3 regions of the Pantoea sp. X-Soil-OKNW-713 genome follow, and region 3 is predicted to be linked to each of the others. Evidence: predicted binding sites of a transcription regulator. Region 3 holds the regulator's gene; each other region holds the start of a gene.
What was found. The regulator Fur, encoded in region 3, represses iron uptake genes when iron is present. The targets are predictions, from matches to a motif close to ATAATAATGAGAACNACTATCAA.
Positions count from the first base shown of each region.

Region 1: a site for Fur is predicted at 4,254-4,276, ahead of AC6I8R_RS02630 (isochorismate synthase). Genes of this name have one in related genera too.
Region 2: a site for Fur is predicted at 1,811-1,833, ahead of AC6I8R_RS08030 (TonB-dependent siderophore receptor). Genes of this name have one in related genera too.

Region 1 covers NZ_AP035995.1:583,798-591,273, forward strand. The annotation lists gene dhbA (2,3-dihydro-2,3-dihydroxybenzoate dehydrogenase) at 1-552, opposite strand, end outside; gene AC6I8R_RS02620 (isochorismatase family protein) at 549-1,403, opposite strand; gene AC6I8R_RS02625 ((2,3-dihydroxybenzoyl)adenylate synthase) at 1,421-3,037, opposite strand; gene AC6I8R_RS02630 (isochorismate synthase) at 3,048-4,226, opposite strand; gene fepB (Fe2+-enterobactin ABC transporter substrate-binding protein) at 4,403-5,368, shown strand; gene entS (enterobactin transporter EntS) at 5,363-6,613, opposite strand; gene fepD (Fe(3+)-siderophore ABC transporter permease) at 6,795-7,476, shown strand, end outside.
Region 2 covers NZ_AP035995.1:1,730,366-1,737,841, reverse strand. The annotation lists gene treA (alpha,alpha-trehalase TreA) at 1-1,640, shown strand, start outside; gene AC6I8R_RS08030 (TonB-dependent siderophore receptor) at 1,873-3,972, shown strand; gene AC6I8R_RS08025 (GlsB/YeaQ/YmgE family stress response membrane protein) at 4,031-4,279, opposite strand; gene AC6I8R_RS08020 (flagellar brake protein) at 4,463-5,197, shown strand; gene AC6I8R_RS08015 (FGGY family carbohydrate kinase) at 5,402-6,892, opposite strand; gene AC6I8R_RS08010 (transketolase family protein) at 6,895-7,476, opposite strand, start outside.
Region 3 covers NZ_AP035995.1:1,244,728-1,252,203, forward strand. The annotation lists gene glnS (glutamine--tRNA ligase) at 1-1,371, shown strand, start outside; gene AC6I8R_RS05705 (hypothetical protein) at 1,607-2,002, shown strand; gene fur (ferric iron uptake transcriptional regulator) at 2,060-2,506, opposite strand; gene fldA (flavodoxin FldA) at 2,863-3,393, opposite strand; gene ybfE (LexA regulated protein) at 3,522-3,797, opposite strand; gene ybfF (esterase) at 3,966-4,730, opposite strand; gene seqA (replication initiation negative regulator SeqA) at 4,978-5,520, shown strand; gene pgm (phosphoglucomutase (alpha-D-glucose-1,6-bisphosphate-dependent)) at 5,546-7,186, shown strand; gene kdpE (two-component system response regulator KdpE) at 7,226-7,476, opposite strand, start outside.

The sequences.
Region 1 (7,476 bases), 660 kb from region 3:
ATCGGTATCGGTCGATCCCGGTGAGACGATATTGCAACGCACGCCGAGCGGAGCCATCTCCAGACCTACGGTGAGGCACAGGCTACGTAGCGCCGCTTTGGATGCGCCATAGGCAGACATGCCAAGGCGTGGTGCATGGGCGGCATTCGAAGCGATGGTGACGATAGCGCCAGCCCGTTGCTGGCGGAACACCGGCAGCGTCTGCTGGAACATATTGAACGCACCACCGGCGTTGACGGCGAGGCAAGCCTGCCAGTCCTCAAACGCCAGTTCTTCGGTGCTGCCGATACGCAGAATGCCAGCACCGTTTACCAGCACATCGAGACGCGGTTGATCCGCCAGCAGACGCTGGCAGACGGTTTTCACTTCAGCAGCATCAGCAACGTTCATCACCTGACAGGCAAACGGATAGTCGGCCTGATCAAAACGCAGATCGAAGCCCACCACCTGCGCGCCCGCCTGATGAAAAGCCAGCGCCGTATGGTAGCCGATGCCTTTACCTGCCCCGGTTACCCAGACAATTTTTCCGCGGAAATCAAACGGCAGGCTCATTTCGTCGACTCCCGCGACAGCAGTGCCCACCAGCCGTCAATGCTGGGATTCTTCGCCAGGCTAACGAAATCGATATCGCTGTGTACCTGACGCCAGCGCGCTGCCAGCGCCATCACGCGTACGGAATCAAGACCGTAGTCGATCAGATTCTCATCATCTTCCGGCACATCGTCATCTTCCAGCAGCGGCAGGATCAGCGCGCGCAGATCGTCTTTGCTCAGCGGCAGCGGCATCAGATCAGCGGTCATCACCACTTTGCCGCTTCGGCCAGCGGTGTAGGTCAGCGCCATCAGATGTTCTTCACGGGTAAAGTCAGCCAGCGCATCGGCCACCATAAATGGCTGGATGTTGCGCATAAAGGCATCAGTGGCGGTGGTCAGGCAGCCGATATGGGCGTAAACGCCGGTAATGATCAGCTGATCGCGGCCCATCTCTTGCAGGATCGACTCCAGCGGCGAACGATGAAAGGCGCTGTAACGCCATTTGGTCAGTACATGATCGTGCTGATCCGGTGCCAGAGCATCAACGATCTTCTGTTGATCGGGATGCTTGTTGAGGCCGGGTCCCCACATATCATTCAGTAGCGCACGATCTTCATCGCTCTGCTGGTTAGGCTGTGCGGTGTAGAACACCGGGATGTCTTGCGCTTTGCAGTAGGCACGCAGCCGCGCGATGTTTTCGACAACCTGATTCACCAGCGGGCTGTTTTCGCCCCAAAAATTAAGGAAATAGGCCTGCATATCGTGAATCAGCAGCGCCGCGCGTTGCGGCTCCAGCGCCCATTTCACCTTGTTGGCAGGCAACTCGGTGGCGGTCGGCAGCGGATAAGAGGTCAATTTTGGAATAGCCATACAATCTCCGGAACAGGTCAGGCTTGCGCTTGTTGGTCGGCAAGTTGTTGGCGCAGACGTTTTTTATCTACCTTACCAACCGGGGTCAGCGGCAGGGCGTCTACGCAGGTAATACGATCGGGTAATTTGAACTCGGCTACGCCCAGTTCGCGCAGATGGCGACGCAGCGCCACCGGCTTAATCGGCTGGCTGGCGACAATAAAGGCGCAGCTTTTTTCACCCATCAGCTCATCATTCATCGATACCAGCGCAGCGTGAATCACATCCGGGTGACGTTGCAGCAGGTTTTCGATCTCCTCAGCGGCGATCTTCTCTCCGCCACGGTTGATCTGATCTTTTTCGCGTCCCTGTACGGTGATGTAACCCTGCGGGTTAATCTCAATCAGATCGCCGGAACAGTAAAACCCGTCGGCATCAAAGCTGGCGGTGTTATGCTCCGGGCTGCGATAGTAACCACGGAAGGTATAAGGACCGCGTGTCATCAGACGGCCCACTTCACCCACCGGCAATGCATTGCCATCGGCATCGGCGACCCAGACTTCATCATCATCAGAAATTGGACGTCCCTGGGTGGTGAGGATGGTTTTCTCGTCGTCGTCGAAGCGTGTGTAGTTCACCAGCCCTTCCGCCATACCGAAAACCTGTTGTAACCGGCAGCCAATTTCTTGTTGGATGCGGGAAGCCAATGTCTCACCCAACTTCGCACCGCCCACCTGCATCCGTTCCAGTGAGGCCAGTTGTTTGTTGCTGCCCCATTCCTGAATCGCCTGCAACCACAGGCTCACCGCAGGCGGCACCAGGCCGGTATCGGTGATCTGATGTTTTTCGATCAACGGAAAGCACAGTGTTGCGCTGGGATCGGCGGCCAGTACCACCTGACCACCGGCATAAAACACGCCGAGTGCGCCGGGTGAACTCATCGGAAAGTTATGTGCCGCAGGCAGCGCCACCAGATAGCGGGTGCGGTCGGTCACGGCGCAAATATCCACGCTGCCACGAATGCTGTAGTAGTAATCGTTGTGGGTACGCGGGATCAGCTTCGGCGTACCGGTACTGCCGCCGGAGAGCTGGAAGAAGGCCACTTCATCACCCGCACTCGGCGTCGGGGTGAAATCACCGGCGCTTTCCGCCAGCAGCGTTTCCAGGGTGTTTTCCGGCTGGGTGTCATTGCGCAGAATCACCTGCTGCAACGAGGGATGGCTGCGGCACAGCACATCGATAAAGCTATCATCAGCGAACAGCGGATGGGTACGATCGGCAATCAGCAGCACCGGTTCAATCTGCGCCGCGTAGGCGGTCATTTCTGTGCGCTGATGGCTGAACAACGCATTGACGGGTGCCACGCCGATTTTAAATAAGGCAAACAGGGTCAGATAGAAATCCGCCACGTTGCCGAGCTGCACCAACGCGGTATCGCCGGTTTTCAGGCCGCGACGTTGCAGGGCAGCCGCCAGGTTGTCGGTCAGCTGATCCATTTCGCGATAGCTGATTTGGCGTTCGCCGTCGATCACCGCGATGGCGTCATTCTGTTGCTGACGCGCCAGGATGTCGGTCATTGGTACGTCGAGCCAGTAGCCTTTTTCGCGGTAACGGGTGGCGAGTTCATCAGGCCAGCGGTTGTAGGGAATACTCATGGTCTTTCCTTTATTGCAGTCCAAAGGCGCGCAACATGGTGTCCAGCTTCACGCCGGTTTCACGCCATTCTGATTCGGGTTGAGAGTCGGCCACAATTCCGGCACCCGCGAACAGGCGCACGCGGCTGTCATGTACCGTGCCGCAGCGGATGGTGACGACCCATTCGCCATTGCCTGCGTCATCGCACCAGCCGACGATGCCGCCAAACAGCTGACGATCGAACGGCTCCAACTGTTGGATCAGCTGCTGCGCTTGCTGATGCGGGAAACCGCTGAGCGCCGGAGTCGGATGCAGCAGGCAGGCGAGGGACAGGGCATTCTCGCGCGGGTCCTGCACTTCACCATCAATCTGCGTGGCGAGATGCCATAACGTTGAGGTGGTGATGAGCGAGGGCACTGTCGGCACCGACAGCAGACGGCTGCGCGGTTGCAGCGTGGAGCGCATCGCATCGGTGACCAGCTGATGTTCGTGCCGATCTTTACTGGAGTTCATCAACGTTTCGCCGGCTGCGCGGTCGGTTTGGCTGTCGCTATCGCGACGTGCGGAACCGGCGAGAGGACAAGAGCTGAAATCACGCCCCTGTTTACGCAACATCAGTTCCGGACTGGCTCCCAGCAACACACCACCCTGCGGCAGCGGCAGATGGAAATGGTAGCTGTTAGGGTTTTGCGCCATGACCCGCTGCATCAGCGCAGCGCTATCCACCGGTTGTTCAGTCACGATATCCATCAGGCGCGACAGGACCACTTTGTCGAGATCGCCACGTTGTGTGGCCGCCACCGCATCTGCCACCATTTGGGTAAAGGCGTCGTGATCCGGCACTGCCGCACGGCGGCGCACGGCGGGCAGCGCACTCAGTTCGGTCGGTAACGCGGCCAGTAAATCGGCACGCTTAAAGGTCTGATGGGATTCAGGAATAAACAAAGCGGCAGGTTGGCTGACATCAAACGGGATCGCACCGACCAGAATCGGTTGCTCGATACCCTGCTTTTTCGCCGCCGCAAAATGCTGGCGCAGCTGTTGCTGAAAATCACCGTCTAACGCAGCAGCATCCTGAACCGGTTCGGTCAGGGTGGTGTAGCACCCCTGAGTCACCAGGCTGCGCCAGGGAGATGTGAACAGGAATCCGCGACAAAGTGCGGAAAAATCCTTCAGCCAGGCATTTTCAAACGTGGAAGATTCCACCATAATTTTCACCTATAAATGATAAGATTATTAAGAATGATTATCATTTTTATTATGGCCCTGTAACCTACGTCGAATGGTCCAAAGAGTCAATCAGTTCGCGGGTGTTCCCTTATCTTTAAGCGTTTTCCGGCATTTATGCCGGGGGCGGAAATAAGCTAAATGATGGATGAAAACTTATGAATAAATGCGGTTTATGGGGCATGGTTGTCCTGTTGTTCATTTTACAGGCTTTTAGTGGACTTGCGCGTGCCGAACAGGGCTGGCCACGCAAAATTCAGACCGAACAGGGCGTGGTGACATTGACCAAAGCCCCCCAGCGTATTGTCTCAACCAGCGTCACCTTGACCGGTTCACTGCTGGCGATTGATGCGCCGGTGATTGCATCGGGTGCTACCGCCCCCAACAGTCGCCTCTCCGACGATCAGGGCTTCTTCCGTCAGTGGGGCGAGGTGGCGAAACAACGCGGCGTCAAACGCCTGTATATCGGTGAAGCCAACGCTGAAGCGGTGGCAGCCGAAGATCCGGATCTGATTATCGTCAGCGCCACGGGTAACGACTCCGCCATCAAGCTGGTGAGTCAGCTTTCTGCCATTGCACCGACGCTGGTGATTAACTACGACGATAAAAGCTGGCAGGACCTGATGACGCTGCTCGGTGAGGCCACCGGTCATGAAACCGAGGCGGCGCAGCATATTAAAGCCTTTGCCGATCGTCAGGCCGCGCTGAAAAAAGCCATCACATTACCGCCGCAGCCGGTTTCCGCCCTGGTGTGGAATGGCGATGGACGCGCGGTGAATTTGTGGACCGCTGAATCGGCGCAGGGCAAATTGTTGCAGCAACTGGGCTTCACCCTGGCGATGCCCCCGGCCAATATTCAACAAAGCCACAGCATGGGACAGCGCAAGGACATCATTCAGCTCGCGGGTGAAAACGTTGCCAGCGGCCTGACGGGACACAGCTTCCTGTTATTTGCTGGCGATGACAAAACCCGTCAGTCGGTGCTGGCTAATCCGTTCCTCGCACAAAACGCCGCCGTGACGCAGCAACAGGTTTATGCAATGGGCGTTGACAGCTTCCGCCTTGATTACTTCAGTGCCAGCAACCTGCTTGCTCGCCTGGAAAAACTGTTTGTGAAGTCATGATGCTTCTTCCGCCAGCGTTACGGCTGGCGGTTGATAGCGACGTAACGATCCCATCACCAGCCACATCAGCACGCCCAGCAGGGTGGCAGCAAAGCCAAACACCGCGGCCGCCTGCTGAGGTAACAGCCAGGCACCGATCCCGCCAATCAGCGCCGCGCCCAGCGCATCCCCGGTGACGTTTTGTGCCGTCCATAAGCTGTTAATACGACCCAGCAGCGCATCAGGGGTTAATGCCTGAATCAGGGTGTACTGCACCAGGCTGGTAATGGAACTGAAGTAACCGAACGCCACCAGGCAGAGCAACGCGAGGGTGAAGTTTGGCATCAGGCCAAACAGCCCGAGCGCCAGAAATGAGGCGATAGCGCTACTGATAATCAATAAACCGGGACGCGCGGCCTGTGCTAACCGACCACTGGTGACAGCGCCGATTGCGGCACCCAAAGGCACGGCAGCGAACATCAATCCCAGTCGGTCGGCACTCACCTCCCAATGCGGAGCCAGCGCCGGATAGAGCACGCGAATCGCGCTCGCCAGCGTCACCAGTGCGCCCATCAACGCCGCCATTCCCACCAAAGGCGTGGTAAACAGAAATTGCACACCGGTTGCCAGCGATTTCAGGGGGTGCTCGCGCGGCTGTGGCGGCGGCGGTAGCATCGGCAGTTTTAGTAAGGTCAGCACGGTCAGTAAGGTCCCCAGCGCCGCGAGGACGAAGTTCCATACCACGCCGCCACTGGCAATCACCATGCCGGCTATCGCCGGTGACAGGATGGAGCCGAAGCGTACTGAAAGCATGGTAATCGCGCCTGCCTGCATCAGATTCTCGCGTCCGACCAGCGCCGGAGTCGCGGCCAGCAGCGCGGTGACGCCAATCGCACCGAAAAAGCCATCCCACAGCCCCAGCAGATACACCGCAGTCAGTGAGGGTTCAGGCAACGCCGCGTTGATCGCCAGTCCGACAAAGCCCAGCCCACAGGTCGAGCGGGCGAATAAAATCAGTTTCTTACGTTCATAACGATCGGCCAGTACCCCGCCGGTTAGCAAACCAATAAACATGCCGCAGGCGGCTACCGTAACGCCGAGTCCAACCAGCAGGGGGGATTTTGTCATCTGCTGAATTTGTACCGGCACCGCCACCGCCAACATGCCGAGTGCGACAATCGAGATAAAGCGGGCGATAAATACCGCGCGAAACGCCGGATGGGATTTAAGCAGGGAGAGATCGATAAAGTGGGAGGGTTTGTTCATTTCTTCGCCTTTTTGCACCAATTTTCCTCATCTTCCGCGAGGCGAGTCATGATAACATAGACAAATACGAGTAATAACGATAACAAATATCATTATCACATTTACCCTACGCACGCGATTACGTTGATGATTAAAGGTTCATAACGCTATGCACCAGACTCGCGCACTTGCAGGATCAGGGATGCTGCTGGTGCTCCTTATTGCCCTGAGTTTAATGCTTGGGGCAAAATCCATCTCTCTTTCCGATGTTTATCATGCCGTTACCACCACCTGTGGTAGTGCGGATTGCGTTATCGTTCGCGAGGCACGTCTGCCGCGCACCCTGGCCGGATTGCTGGCGGGCGTGGCTCTGGGACTGGCTGGCGCGTTAATGCAAAGCCTGACGCGCAATCCGCTGGCTGACCCCGGCATTCTCGGTGTGAATGCCGGAGCCAGCTTCGCCGTGGTGCTGGGCATTGCGTGGTTTGGCGCAAATACCCCGTCTGAATGGCTCGGTTTTGCTTTTGGCGGTGCGTTGTTGGCTTCGTTATTGGTGTCGATGACCGGCGCGATAGGTGGCGGGCGCGTCAATCCGGTGCGTTTAACCCTGGCCGGTGTCGCGTTAAGCGCGGTACTGGAAGGGCTGACCTCAGGCATCTCGCTGCTCAATCCTGACATCTATGATCACCTGCGTTTCTGGCACAGCGGTTCGCTGGATATTCGCGACTTCACCATTCTGCGTATCCTGTGGCCAGCCGTTGCCGTCGGAAGCGTGGTGGCTTTCTGTTTGTCGCAGGCGTTAAACAGCCTGAGTATGGGCGGCGATATGGCGACCGCGCTGGGTACGCGCGTGGCCCGAACCCAGGTACTGGGGCTGCTGGCGA
Region 2 (7,476 bases), 490 kb from region 3:
TGCTCAGTACCGCTCTGCTGATGGGAAGTGCCGTGGCCCATGCCGAAGATAATGGCCGTATGCTTAACAACCAGCCACAGCCACCCGATATCCGTCTCGGCCCTCTTTTTAATGCCGTGCAACAGGCAAAATTTTATCCGGACCAGAAAACCTTTGCCGATGCGGTGCCGAAATATAACCCCTCATCGATTCTCGCCGACTGGCAGATGCAGAAAAGCCAGCGCAACTTCGACCTGAAACATTTCGTTGATGCCAATTTCACGCTGCCCAAAGAGCAGGATAAATACGTGCCTCCCGCCGGTCAGAGCCTGCGTGCCCACATAGATGGCCTGTGGCCGGTACTGACACGATCCACACCGCAGACCAGCCAGTACGATTCTCTACTGCCGCTGCCAAAACCCTATGTGGTGCCCGGTGGCCGTTTCCGCGAGGTGTATTACTGGGATAGCTACTTCACCATGCTCGGCCTGGCGGAAAGCGGCCACTGGGATCGGGTGCAGGATATGGTGGATAACTTTGCCTCGGAGCTGGATCGTTACGGCCATATCCCCAATGGCAACCGCAGCTACTATCTGAGCCGCTCGCAACCACCGTTTTTTAGCCTGATGATCGACCTGCTGGCGTCCCACGACGGTGACAGCGTCTACACCCACTATTTGCCGCAGTTACAGAAAGAGTATGACTACTGGATGGCGGGCAGTGACACGCTGGCTGCCGGTCAGGCCAGTAAGCGGGTGATTAAACTGAGCGACGGTACCCTGCTCAACCGTTACTGGGACGATCGCGATGTGCCGCGTACCGAATCCTGGCTGGATGACGTGAATACCGCGAAGAAAGCAACGCAGCGTGATAAGGCGCAGGTGTATCGCGATTTGCGCGCTGGCGCAGCATCCGGTTGGGACTTCAGCTCACGCTGGTTTACCGATGCGCACAATCTGGCGACCATTCGTACCAGCCAACTGGCCCCGGTCGATCTCAACAGCCTGCTGTTCCATCTGGAACAGACGTTATCTAAAGCCGAGAAGCTGGCGCATCACAATGATCGGGCGCAGCAGTTTGCCAGCAAAGCGGAATCCCGCCAGGCGGCGATCAATCGTTATCTGTGGGATGAGCAGCACGGCTGGTACGCCGACTACAACTGGCAAAGTAAACAGGTACATCCACAACTCACGGCGGCGGCGTTGTTCCCGTTATATATGCAACTCGCCAGCGATAAACAGGCAGACCGCACCGCGACTGCCGTGGAAAAACAGTTGCTGAAACCCGGCGGGCTGGTGACCACCACCATCAATAACGGCCAGCAGTGGGATGCCCCTAACGGCTGGGCTCCGTTGCAGTGGGTCGCGGTGACCGGACTGGAACATTATAAGCAGCCGCAACTGGCCCAACAGATTGGTCAGCGCTTTTTGCAGAACGTGCAGATGACCTATGACAAGGAGCATAAGCTGGTTGAGAAATACGTGGTGGAAGGGGCGAAACTCGGCGGTGGCGGCGGGGGTGAGTATCCGTTACAGGATGGCTTTGGCTGGACCAACGGCGTAACCCTGATGCTGCTCGACAAATATTGTCCGAAAGAGAAAACCTGCGACAGCGCGCACGACATTCCGAATATGCCCACGCTGACCGCGACACAACCGTAATCCTTCTCTCCTGGCCGGATCATTCGATCCGGCTATTTATCCATCGTAGCGGCGCGATTTATCGCGCATTTCCGCGTTCGATGTCGGTAAAAACCGCGCGATAAATCGCGCCGCTACGCAATGCCCGGTTAATCAAACTCTCGGTTACATCTTGAAATGCCTTTATCGAAAAGATAATAATTCTCACTCTTATAACGATTTCTATTATCTCATTTCTTTCGAAGGAACTAAGATGACCTGCCTGTTTACCCTCAATCGTTGCCGCGTGCTGTGCGCACTGGCCCTGGCGTTACCCGGCATCAGTTTTGCTGAAGATACGCTGGTGGTCACCGCACTACCGCAGGAGAGCGCCACCTCCCCCACGCAAGGCTATCTGGCGACACGCAGTAGCGGCGCAAGTAAAACCGACCAGCCGCTGATCACCACGCCGCAGTCCATTTCGGTGGTGACGCGCCAGCAGATGGAAGATCAGGGCGCGACCGATCTTAACCAGGCGCTGAATTACACCCCTGGCGTGTTTACCAACTTTGGCGGCGCAGCAACCCGTTACGACACCATCTCGCTGCGTGGCTTCCACGGCGGTGATGTCGATAACACCTTCCTTGATGGCCTGCGCGTCATGAGCGATGGCGGCAGCTTTAATATCCTGCAAGTGGATCCCTGGTTCCTGGATCGCATTGATATCATTAAAGGCCCCTCGTCGGCGTTATATGGCCAGACGGTGCCCGGCGGCCTGGTGAATATGGTGAGTAAACGACCGCAATTCGCTGAAGAGGGACATTTCCGCCTGTCGACCGGTACCAACGCGACCAACAGCGCGGCCTTTGATTACACCAACGCGATTAACGATCAGTGGGCATTTCGCCTGACCGGCATTACCCGCAACAGCGACACGCAATACGACCATACTCGCGAAGAAAAATACGCCATTTCGCCGCAGCTGATGTGGCAACCCAATGACGATACCAGCCTGATCCTGCGCGCTTATCTGCAAAAAGATCCGTCAGGCGGCTATCATGGGTCGGTGCCTGCCGAAGGTACGCTCTACAGCCACAATGGCCGCAAACTGAGCGACAGTTTTTATGAAGGCGATAGCGCGCTCGATCAGTTCAAACGTCATCAGCAGATCTACAGCTACGACTTTTCCCATCGTTTCAATGAAGTGTGGTCAGTGCACTCCACCGGCAGCTACAGCCACTCGAATGTCGATCTGGATCAGGTCTACCAGATTGGCTGGGATGCAACTAACCCGGACCTGCTGACGCGCTATTATTCTGGCGAGCGTTCGTCGCTGTCAGCCTGGGCAACCGATAATCAGTTGCAGGCAGATTTCAGCACCGGTGCGGTACAACACCGCGTCACTCTGGGGGCGGAATATCATCGTTATAAGAACGATATTCTCAGCGCCAGCGGCTACGCCAGCTCACTCAATCCGTGGACCGGCGTCGCAGTGGGCAGCATGCCGGACTACGACTGGACAGCTGAGACGCGTCGTTACTATCAAACCGGTTTGTATTTGCAGGATGAACTGCAACTGGACCGCTGGCACCTTGATCTGTCTGGCCGCTATGACCGCATCGTTTCAGAAAATGGCACCAGCCGCCGCCAGGATGATCACGTTAGTGGCCGTGCCGCCCTGCTGTACGCCTTCGATAATGGACTCTCCCCGTATGTCAGCTGGAGCCAGGCCATCACCCCTGCTTCTCTGACCGACCCCTACGGCAACCAGCTAAAACCGACGACCTCTGAACAATACGAGGCCGGCCTGAAGTATCAGCCGGTTGGCACGCGCGATATGTATTCGATTGCGGTGTACGACCTGACGCAGAATGATGTTGCCAACCGCGATGTGATTTCCGGCACCTATACGCCATCGGGCAAAGTCCATTCACAGGGTATCGAGCTGGAAGCACGTAACCAGATTACGCCACGCTTCAGCACCATCGCCGGGTATACGCTGAATCATCTGCGCTTTAAAGATTCTGTCGATGGCAACGACGGCCATACCCCGTATGTCACCCCCAACAGCATGGCGTCATTCTGGGGCCATTATCAGTTCGACTACGGTCTGAGTGCCGGAGCTGGCGTGCGTTACATTGGTAAGCAGTGGGCAGATAACGAAAACACCACGCGTTTGCCTTCGGTGACCTTGTTTGATGCGTCATTACGTGCCGATTTGGCCGCGTGGAACAGCAGCCTGAAAGGGGCATGGTTGCAGGTCAGCGGTAATAACCTGACCGATCGTAAATATCTCGCCGCCTGCTATGGCACCGGTTATTGCTACCGCGGCGCGGAACGCACCGTGACAGCGACCATCGGTTACGATTTTTAATTGATTAAAAAACCCGCCATCTGTTGCCAGATGACGGGTTTCAGGGAAACCGGATGGGTTAACTGCGCACTTTACGATAAATCCACAGCACCACAATGGCACCAATCACCGCCACCACGAAGCTGCCGAAGTTGAATCCGTCCACCTTACCAAAGCCAAACAGGGTACTGATCCAGCCACCAACCACCGCACCCACTACGCCGAGAACCACGGTCATAATGAATCCGCCACCGTCTTTCCCCGGCATAATCCATTTAGCGACAATCCCGGCGATCAGACCAAAAATAATCCATGAAAGAATACCCATTTGTTGCTCCTTACTTTATTAATCAAGGTGTTCACAGCGCTAAGTATAGACGGAATATTTTGAGCTGCTGCACAAACGCAACGGGAAATAATAGTTAGCAGGCTAAAGCTTTTTTATCATGTACCGATAACTGACGGAAAGCCGCGCACGCGTGATAGTAACGATCGGATAGTGGAGCAGGACGTGAGAGAAGCCGATAAAGAACAATATATTAAACGAGGTACATTGGCCGTTCTGAATGTAATGAAGGACCTGTTACGTTTCCAGACCCCGCTAATGGTGAACTTCTCGCGCGGACAATTTATCAGCCGCATGCTGGCGGCCGATGAAGATCAGGTGATCTTCGATCTGGGTAGCCATAGCCAGGATAATGAGATGGCTTTGCGGAGTGGTGAAGTCAACATCGCCGCTGAGACTCAGGGGGCAAAAGTCGAGTTCAGTCTGAGCGGTTTGCAGAAGGTGGACTACGAGGGGTTGCCTGCCTTTGCCGCTGCCCTGCCGGAGCTGGTGTGGCAAATTCAACGCCGTGAATTCTTCCGTGTTAACGCGCCGATGGAGCCTGTCTTCTGGTGCCACAGTGAATGGCCGGATGGTAACAAAGCACGTTTTCGCTTGCAGGATCTGTCACTGGGTGGCATTGGGGTGCTGGTGGATGAAAAACTGCCGGAAGATTTAAACAGCGGTGACACCTTTAAGAAGCTGCGTGTCGAACTGGGCGAATATGGTCAGTTTGAGGTGACGGCACAACTGCTGCACATCGGTGAGCGCAGCACCATTACCAGTAAGAATGAAACCCGCGTGACGCCCCGGCTAAGCTTTCGTTTTACCGCCATCGAGCCAGTGCAGGAGCGCCAGCTACAGCAGGTGATTTTTGCGCTGGAGCGTCTGGCGCGTGATAAGGCGAGTCGGTTTCAGTAAGGACCGCGCCGCCTTCTTTTACCCTCACCCTAACCCTCTCCCGCAAGCGGGAGAGGGAACCGATCGAGCACAATTTCCGCCAGCGGGAGAGGGAACTGATTGAGCACATTTTCCGTTAGCGGGAGAAGGGAACAGTTCGGGCAGATTGCACGTCTCCCTCTCCCGCCAGCGGGAGAGGGCCGGGGTGAGGGCTCAGGCCACACCTCACTGGCAAGGCTGGTAACGACAGCGTGCCACGGCTGCCAGCCATCCCTGATAATTTTCCTGCATGCTTTGCGCCTGCTCCTGTCGCGGATAGATCACGCTTCCCCCCTGTAACGCCGCCATGTCACTGCCCTGCTGCCACCAGCCCAGCGTGCGTCCGGCCAGCAACGCGGCTCCCAGCGCTGAGACTTCGGGAGTGGGTACGCGGCGCAACGGGCGTTGCAACACATCGGCCTGCAACTGCATCAGCCAGCTATTTTCCGTGGCGCTACCGTCAACGCACAGGGCCGGAAGCTGCACGCCACTCGCCTGCTGCATGGCAAAAAACACATCGGCAATCTGAAAGGTAATGGATTCGAGCGCCACGCGTGCCAGCACCGCCGGGGTTGCCGCATCGGTCAAACCGCACAGCATGCCGCGCGCCTGCAGATCCCACCAGGGCGCGCCCAGGCCGGAGAGCGCCGGGACAAAATAGATACCCTGGTTACTCGCGGTGCTTTGCGCCTGTCGGGTCAACTCACGCGGGTCGCTGATGCCAATCATCCGTCCCAGCCAGGCAGCCCCCGAGCCGGTATGGGTGATGTTGCCCTCAAAGGCAAAGCGTAAAGTGCCATCATGCCACGCCACCGTGGTGCTCAGGCCATTTTCGGTCAGTAACGGTGTCGCCATCGACATCATCAACGAGGAGCCGGTGCCGTAGGTGGCTTTCACCACTTCCTCGCTACCGCTACGCTGTGCCTGAAGCGCGGCGTGGGAATCACCGATGCGTGCCAGCAGCGGCGTGCCGGGTGGCAAACCGGGGATATCCTCAATCGCCACTTCCCCCTGCGCACTGGCCGACGGCACGATGACCGGCAGCGCCGCGCGGGGAATGTGAAATAGCGCCAACAATTCATCATCCCAGTCGCCACTGTGCAGGCTATACAACTGGGTGCGCGCGGCGTTGGCATGATCGGTGACGAAACATTTACCGCCCGTAAGCTGCCAACTGAGCCAACTGTCGACCGTACCAATACACAACTCCCCCGCCTGCGCACGCGCCAGACCATCCGGCAAGGTCGCCAGCATACCGGTCAGCTTGGCTGCGGGAAACATCGGGTCCACCGCCAGCCCGGTCAGGCCGGTGATACGCGGTGCTTTTCCCGCCTGGCGTAAGTCACGACAGAACGATTCGGAACGGCGATCCTGCCAGCTCACCAACGGAGTTAAGGGTTGCCCATCGCGCCGTTGCCAGATCAACACCGATTCACGCTGGTTGCTGATCGCCACCGCCTCCACAGGCTCACCGTGGCACTGCGCAAGGCAGTCGCTTACCGCCTGTCTCACCGCCTGCCAGATGGCCAAAGGGTCCTGCTCCGCCAGGCCAGGCTGAGGATGGTTGAGTGCCAGCGGCTGACTGCCGCGCGCCACCACCGCGCCACTGCGATCCACGGCGATCGCCTTGGCGTTGGTGGTGCCCTCATCGATCGCCAGAATTAACGGACCTGCCATGTTTACTCTCCTGTGCAGATACGCAGCGCATTTTTCACCACGCTGGCCGCATCGATGCCATGTCGCGCACGGGTTGAGGCACGGTCGCCCGCAATCGCGTATTGCCCATCGGGAATGCCGAGCCGCAATAACGGAATGCCACATCCCCCTTCCGCCAGCACCTCAGCCACCAGGCTACCGACGCCACCATTGACGTTGTGCTCCTCAACGGTAATCACCGCAGGATAGTGATTTAACAGTTCGCGCAGTTGTTGGGTATCACAAGGGCGAATCGATGGAATGGCGATCACACCTGCGTCGATTCCCTGGCTTTGCAGTTGCTCAGCCGCATCGACAATCTCATGCACCGTCGATCCCATCGCCACCAGCGCAATATCTTTTCCGCTGCGCAAGACATCGATATCGCCGGGACGGAACTGGTAGCTGTCATCGTGCAGCTGGCGCAAGTCCTTACCATCGAGACGGATGTACACCGGTCCAACATGATCCAGCGCGTAGTCGATTATCTGACGACACTCCAGCGGACAGGATGGCGCATAAATTTCGATGTTGCCGAAACCACGCATGATCGCGATGTCATCAAT
Region 3 (7,476 bases):
TCCTCGAACTATTTCGACCAGCTGTACAACTATGCGGTCGAACTGATCAACAAAGGCCTGGCCTATGTGGATGAGCTTTCGCCGGAAGAGATTCGCGAATACCGTGGCACCCTGACTGCCCCAGGTAAAAACAGCCCGTTCCGCGATCGCACGCCGGAAGAGAACCTGGCGCTGTTTGAAAAAATGCGCGCCGGTGGCTTCGAAGAGGGCAAGGCTTGCCTGCGTGCCAAAATCGATATGGCATCAAACTTTATCGTGATGCGCGATCCGGTGCTGTATCGCATTAAATTTGCTGAGCATCACCAGACTGGTAACAAATGGTGCATCTACCCGATGTACGATTTTACCCACTGCATCTCCGACGCGCTGGAAGGCATTACCCATTCGCTGTGTACGCTGGAGTTCCAGGATAACCGTCGCCTGTACGATTGGGTGCTGGACAACATCAGCATTCCGGTTCACCCGCGTCAGTATGAATTCTCACGTCTGAATCTGGAATACGCGGTGATGTCGAAGCGTAAACTGACTCAGCTGGTGAGTGAAAAGGTGGTAGAAGGCTGGGATGACCCGCGTATGCTGACCGTGTCCGGTTTGCGCCGTCGTGGTTACAGCGCAGCCTCGATTCGTGAATTCTGCCTGCGTATTGGTGTGACGAAACAGGACAACATCGTTGAGATGGCCTCGCTGGAGTCATGTATCCGTGACGATCTCAACGAGAATGCGCCGCGTGCTATGGCGGTGCTGGATCCGCTGAAAGTGGTGATTGAGAACCTGCCTGCGGGTCATGAAGAGATCATCACCATGCCGAACCATCCGAACAAGCCGGAAATGGGCACGCGTGAGGTTCCGTTCAGCCGTGAGGTGTGGATCGATCGCGCTGATTTCCGTGAGGAAGCCAACAAGCAGTACAAACGTCTGGTGCTGGGTAAAGAGGTCCGTCTGCGTAATGCTTATGTGATCCGTGCCGAGCGCGTAGCGAAAGATGATGAAGGCAATATCACCTGCATCTATTGTACCTGTGACGTCGATACCCTGAGCAAAGATCCGGCTGATGGCCGTAAAGTGAAAGGCGTGATCCACTGGGTTTCGGCGATCCATGCGCTGCCTGCGGAATTCCGTCTGTATGACCGTCTGTTCAGTGTACCGAACCCAGGTGCGGCAGAGGATTTCCTCACCACCATCAACCCGAACTCGCTGGAAATCAAACAAGGTTTTGTTGAGCCGGGTCTGCGTGATGCAGTAGCGCTTGCTCCGTATCAGTTTGAACGTGAAGGTTATTTTTGCGCGGATAGCGTTTATTCACAGCCTTCTAAGCTGGTATTCAACCGTACTGTCGGTTTGCGTGATACCTGGGCGAAAATCGGCGATTAATCCTTTTTGTCGTTTTCCCCATATCCTGATAAAAGGGCGAGAAATCGCCCTTTTTTATTGGCTGTAATTTGAGTTTAGCCATCTTTTATTCTGTGGCTTGCGAAACGTGCTTGTTACCGGGATTTGCAACTAATCTGACTTTAACATAATTAATCAATTTACGAGTGTTAAAAACTTTTTTTCAGGTAGGCTATCCGCTCTCAGACGTTGCTCCGCGGGTTATAAAGGAAAAAAAATGACAAGTCTCGCTCAGGAAGCCAAACACAGCGTAGTGGTATTACATCAACTTATCGAACGTATTTTTAATCAGTCGGATAGCACCGACGACAGCATTGAATTGTTCCTTGCGCACTTTCACCCGGATTTCAAAATGGTGACCCCGCAGGGCAAGCAACTGGATTTCAATGCGACGGAAGTGCTGTTCCGTCAGCTGCGTGGTCAGCGTGAAGGGATGCGTATCGCCACCAGCGAACATGCCATCATTTCGCAACAAAGCAAGGAAGTGACGATTCAGTATCGTGAATTGCAAATGATGAACGGCACCAACCAGAGCCGCATCTCACTGGCGGTACTGGATTGCAGTACTTCAATTCCGCGCTGGCGTTATTTACAGGAAACGCTGGTGCAGTGATGCAGCCATAAAAAAACCGGTGCCAGGCACCGGTTTTTTTATACTGCATAGCACATTTTATTGCTTGTCGTGGAGCGTATCGTCTTCGCGGCAGTCTCCCAACGCACAGTGGCCGTACAAGTACAGACTGTGGTTAGTCAGCTTAATACCGTGACGTGTGGCGATTTCGCGCTGACGCGTTTCAATGGATTCATCGCTGAATTCGATCACTTTGCCACAATCCAGGCAGATCAGGTGGTCATGGTGATGCTGTTGCGTCAGTTCAAAGACGGATTTACCACCCTCGAAGTTATGGCGGGTCACGATTCCCGCGTCATCAAACTGGTTAAGAACGCGATAAACCGTTGCCAGACCAATCTCTTCGCCCATGTCGATCAGGCGTTTGTACAAATCTTCCGCGCTGACGTGATGGCATTCGGGTTCCTGAAGCACTTCCAGAATTTTCAGTCTGGGGAGCGTGACTTTCAGGCCAGCCTTCTTCAATGCGGAGTTGTTGTCAGTCATGCGGATATTGTCCTGTTACTTAGCTAGTCACTTGCGGCGCAGGGCCTTGAATGTCGATCACGCGCATTCTCATTTGCGTCTCATTATAGAACTCAAGCAGTGAAATGAAAACCAAGGCAATGTCCTGAAAATCACCAGTGGCTGTAAGGAGAAATGTCACTAACGCCGGCGGGGATCGTGCAGGTCTTTGTTTCCATTTCACTCAGCCTCATTCTGATGCCAGAGGAATAAGCGGATGACCGTTACGGGTATTCTACAGATTTGCGGGAAAAAGTTAAAAAACAGTAGCTATTATTTTTATAGGAAATTCCTTTAACTCAATGTGAGCCAGCGCCCACATTGAGGAGGGCAGGGGATCAGGCTTCAATGATCTCTTTCAGTTGCAGCTCATCGAAAATCTGTTTCACCCATTTATCAACACGTTCGTTGGTCAGTTCAGGCTGACGATCTTCATCGATCGCCAGACCGAGGAAGTGTTTGTCATCTGCCAGACCTTTCGAGGCTTCGAAATGGTAGCCTTCGGTCGGCCAGTGTCCCACAATCACCGCGCCGTTTGGCTCGATGATATCGCGGATGGTGCCCATCGCATCACAGAAGTATTCAGCGTAATCTTCCTGGTCACCGCAGCCAAACAGCGCGACTAATTTGCCATTGAAATCAATTTCTTCCAGAGTCGGGAAAAAATCATCCCAGTCACATTGCGCTTCGCCGTAGTACCAGGTCGGAATGCCCAGCAGCAGGATATCGAATGCTTCGAGATCTTCTTTGGTGCTCTTGGCAATGTCATGCACTTCGGCCACATCTTTACCCAGTTGTTTCTGGATCATTTTTGCAATGTTTTCAGTATTGCCGGTATCGCTGCCGAAGAAAATGCCTACGATTGCCATGAGTTAAGTAACCTCTTAAATCCTGATATATGGGTTGAATGCACAGTTAAGCGAATGATAGCAGACCGGGCAAAGTGGCGGAACTTGTAAAGCCGAGACTTTGTGTTCCTGCGTGCGGTCTGCGTGTGTTACGACAGTTTGAGTTGCGCCAGCAGCATTTGTTCAATCAATTCGCTACGGCTGATGTTCTGCTGCTCTGCCAGAGTATTAAGCGCGTCAACCGCTTCACTGCTCATTTTTAGCTCCACGCGACGTAAACCACGCACTTTGTCGCGTTTTAGCTGGTTGCGCTTGTTAATGCGCAACTGTTCGTCACGCGTTAGCGGACTGGTTTTGGGGCGACCGGGACGTCGCTCATCAGCGAAGAGATCGAGCGTGGTGCGGTCAGTTTGTTCTTTTGCCATTTTTTGTAAAACTGAGTGGGCGCGAACGGCGGAAAGGCGCTGCGCAATTTATACATTATCGGCCCAGCCACGGTGAAAAAATCATCCGCGGCAAATTTTTAGCGCGACATCATACTCCAGCACTCCTTGCGACGCCAACCTTAAACGTTTTGCGGCAAGCTTTTGCTTTTACAGTACAAAAAAGCGGCGAACTGCGCGCAAAACCGCCTCAGGTTTTTCAGCATGGACCCAGTGACCGGCACCACTGATGACATGCGCATGCGCCTGTGGAAACTGGTGCAGCAACGCATCACGATGCTGATTGTCCAGATAAGGCGATTCGCTCCCGCGAATAAACAGCGCCGGATGTGGCCATGCAGGAACCTCATTCCAGCCGGAAATGGTGGCGTAATTATCCCACAGCACCGGCACATTGAAGCGCCATTCGCCATCCTGGAACGATTTCAGAATGAACTGAATGACCCCTTCTTCAGTCAACAGGGTGCGCATCACCTCGGCGGCTTCACCGCGACGCGTCACACCCGCGGCGCTCACGGCACGGATAGCAGCAAAAATCTCATCATGGCGGCGTGTCTGATAATCCACCGGCGCGATATCAATCATCACCAACTTTTCAATGCGTTCCGGCGCAATGGCACTTAACGTCATGGCAATTTTGCCACCCATCGAATGGCCGATTACGCCAACACGATCGAGGCCGTGGGCGTCAAGAGTGTCAACGATATCTTGCGCCATCGCCGCATAGTTCATCTCGTCGCTACGCGGGGACAGACCGTGATTGCGTACATCCACCTGCAAGGTGGGACGGGCATCGCGCAGGCCTCGTGCCAGCACGCCAAGGTTATCCAGGCTGCCAAACAGGCCATGAATTAACAGAATCGGAGGAGCATCAGGGGCAGATTGTTCAGTTTCCAGACGGGCATTCAAAATCATGGCAAAGTTCTTACGGTTGTGAGCTTCGCTTAGGTTATCATGAATCCACCTGCTCAGGAGCCAACCTGGTGGGCATTAGGGCATATTCCGACTTTTGCCCTGAAACGATGCCAGCGCTATCGGCCGCCTGGGATTTAACTTTATAATCCTCATGTTAGAGCCCGCTCACATTTTGCACGGCAGGATTTTGCTAAGGCCTTTGCAGAAATGCGTGGTTCTGTCATTTGCCAGAATCGTACGGAAAAAGATGAAAACGATTGAAGTTGACGAAGAACTCTACCGTTATATTGCCAGCCACACCCAGCACATTGGTGAAAGCGCCTCCGAAATTTTGCGCCGCATGCTGAAGTTCACTGCCGGTCAGAGTGCCCCTGCAACCTCTGCTGTTGTCGCCGTTGCGGCCAAAGAAGCCCAGCCGGTCGCAACGCAAGCCCGTCCGCAGGATCGCGTTCGTGCGGTACGTGAACTGTTACTTTCTGATGAGTATGCAGAGCAGAAAAAGGCGGTTAATCGCTTTATGCTGGTGTTGTCAACGCTCTATCGTCTTGATCCCGCAGCCTTTGCGGATGCCACGGCGTCACTGCAAGGACGCACCCGCGTCTATTTTGCCGGTGATGAGCATACGCTGCTGCAAAATGGCACCCATACTAAGCCGAAGCATGTGCCCGGCACACCGTACTGGGTGATCACCAATACCAATACCGGTCGCAAATGCAGCATGGTGGAACACATCATGTTAGCCATGCAGTTCCCGCAGGAACTGACAGAGAAAGTTTGCGGCACCATTTAAACCGAAGCGTCAGGGAGAAGCGCCAATGGCCAATCACCCCCGTGCCGGGCAGCCCGCCCAGCAGAGCGATTTGATTAACGTTGCACAATTAACCTCTCAGTACTACGTCCTGAAGCCGGATGTGGATAACCCTGAACATGCGGTGAAATTTGGTACTTCCGGTCACCGTGGTAGCGCAGGTCGTCACAGCTTCAACGAAATGCATATTCTGGCGATTGCGCAGGCCATCGCGGAAGACCGTAAGAAGAACGGCATCACCGGTCCGTGCTATGTCGGTAAAGACACCCATGCGCTGTCTGAACCGGCGATTTTGTCGGTGCTGGAAGTGCTGGCGGCTAACGGCGTCGATGTGATTGTGCAGCAGGACAACGGCTACACGCCGACGCCTGCTATCTCCAACGCGATCCTTGAGCACAACAAACGCGGTGGCGCACTGGCTGATGGCATCGTCATCACCCCGTCGCACAACCCGCCGGAAGATGGTGGTATCAAATACAACCCGCCGAATGGTGGCCCGGCCGATACGAACGTCACCAAAGTGGTGGAAGATCGTGCTAACCAGCTGATGAAAGCGGGTCTGAAGGATGTAAAACGTCTGCCACTGGATCAGGCGTGGGCCAGCGGTCATATCGTTGAACAGGATCTGATCCAACCCTATGTTGAGGGGCTGGCGCAGGTGATCGACTTCCCGGCGATTCAGAAAGCGGGCCTGAAAATTGGTGTTGATCCGCTTGGTGGCTCTGGTATGGCCTACTGGCAGCGTATTGCAGAGCATTACAAGCTGGATATCACCATTGTTAACGATGCTATCGATCAGACCTTCCGCTTTATGCATCTGGATAAAGATGGCGTGGTGCGTATGGACTGCTCGTCAGAGTGCGCGATGGCTGGCCTGTTGGCGTACCGTGACAAATTCGACCTGGCTTTCGGCAACGATCCCGATTACGACCGCCACGGCATTGTGACGCCGGCTGGCCTGATGAACCCGAACCACTATCTGGCGGTGGCGATCAACTACCTGTTCCAGCATCGTCCACAGTGGGGCAAAGATGTCGCCGTGGGTAAAACCCTGGTGTCCAGCGCGATGATTGACCGCGTGGTGAACGACATTGGCCGCAAGCTGGTGGAAGTGCCAGTGGGCTTCAAATGGTTCGTTGATGGCCTGTTCGACGGCAGCTTCGGCTTTGGTGGTGAAGAGAGCGCCGGGGCGTCGTTCCTGCGTTTCGACGGCACGGCCTGGTCCACCGATAAAGATGGCATCATTCTGTGCCTGCTGGCGGCGGAAATCACCGCTGTCACCGGTAAAAACCCGCAGCAACATTATGATGAGCTGGCGGCGCGTTTTGGCGCACCAAGCTACAACCGTTTGCAGGCAGCTGCGACTTCCGCGCAGAAAGCGGCATTGTCGAAGCTTTCACCGGAAATGGTGAGCGCTGACACGCTGGCCGGTGATCCGATCACCGCACGTCTGACGGCGGCACCGGGTAACGGCGCATCAATTGGTGGTCTGAAGGTGATGACGGAGAACGGCTGGTTCGCCGCGCGTCCGTCCGGCACCGAAGATGCTTATAAAATCTACTGTGAAAGCTTCCTCGGCGCTGAGCATCGCCAGCTGATCGAGAAAGAAGCGGTAGAAATCGTGAGCGAAGTGTTGAAAAACGCTTAAGCACAGCGAAATGAAAAAAGGCGCGTTATGCGCCTTTTTTTATGGCATAAACCGATAACCAATGCCGGTTTCTGTCAGCAGATGGTTGGGTTGGGTGGGGTTGGTTTCCAGCTTCTGACGCAGATGCCCCATATAAATGCGCAGATAATGGCTATGCTCCACCGCATTTGGCCCCCAGACCTGGTTCAGCAACTGACGTTGTGTCAGCACTTTTCCGGCATTATTCAGCAGCAAACTGAGCAGACGAAATTCGGTCGGCGTCAGATGCACCTCTTCGCCAGCGCGCAGCA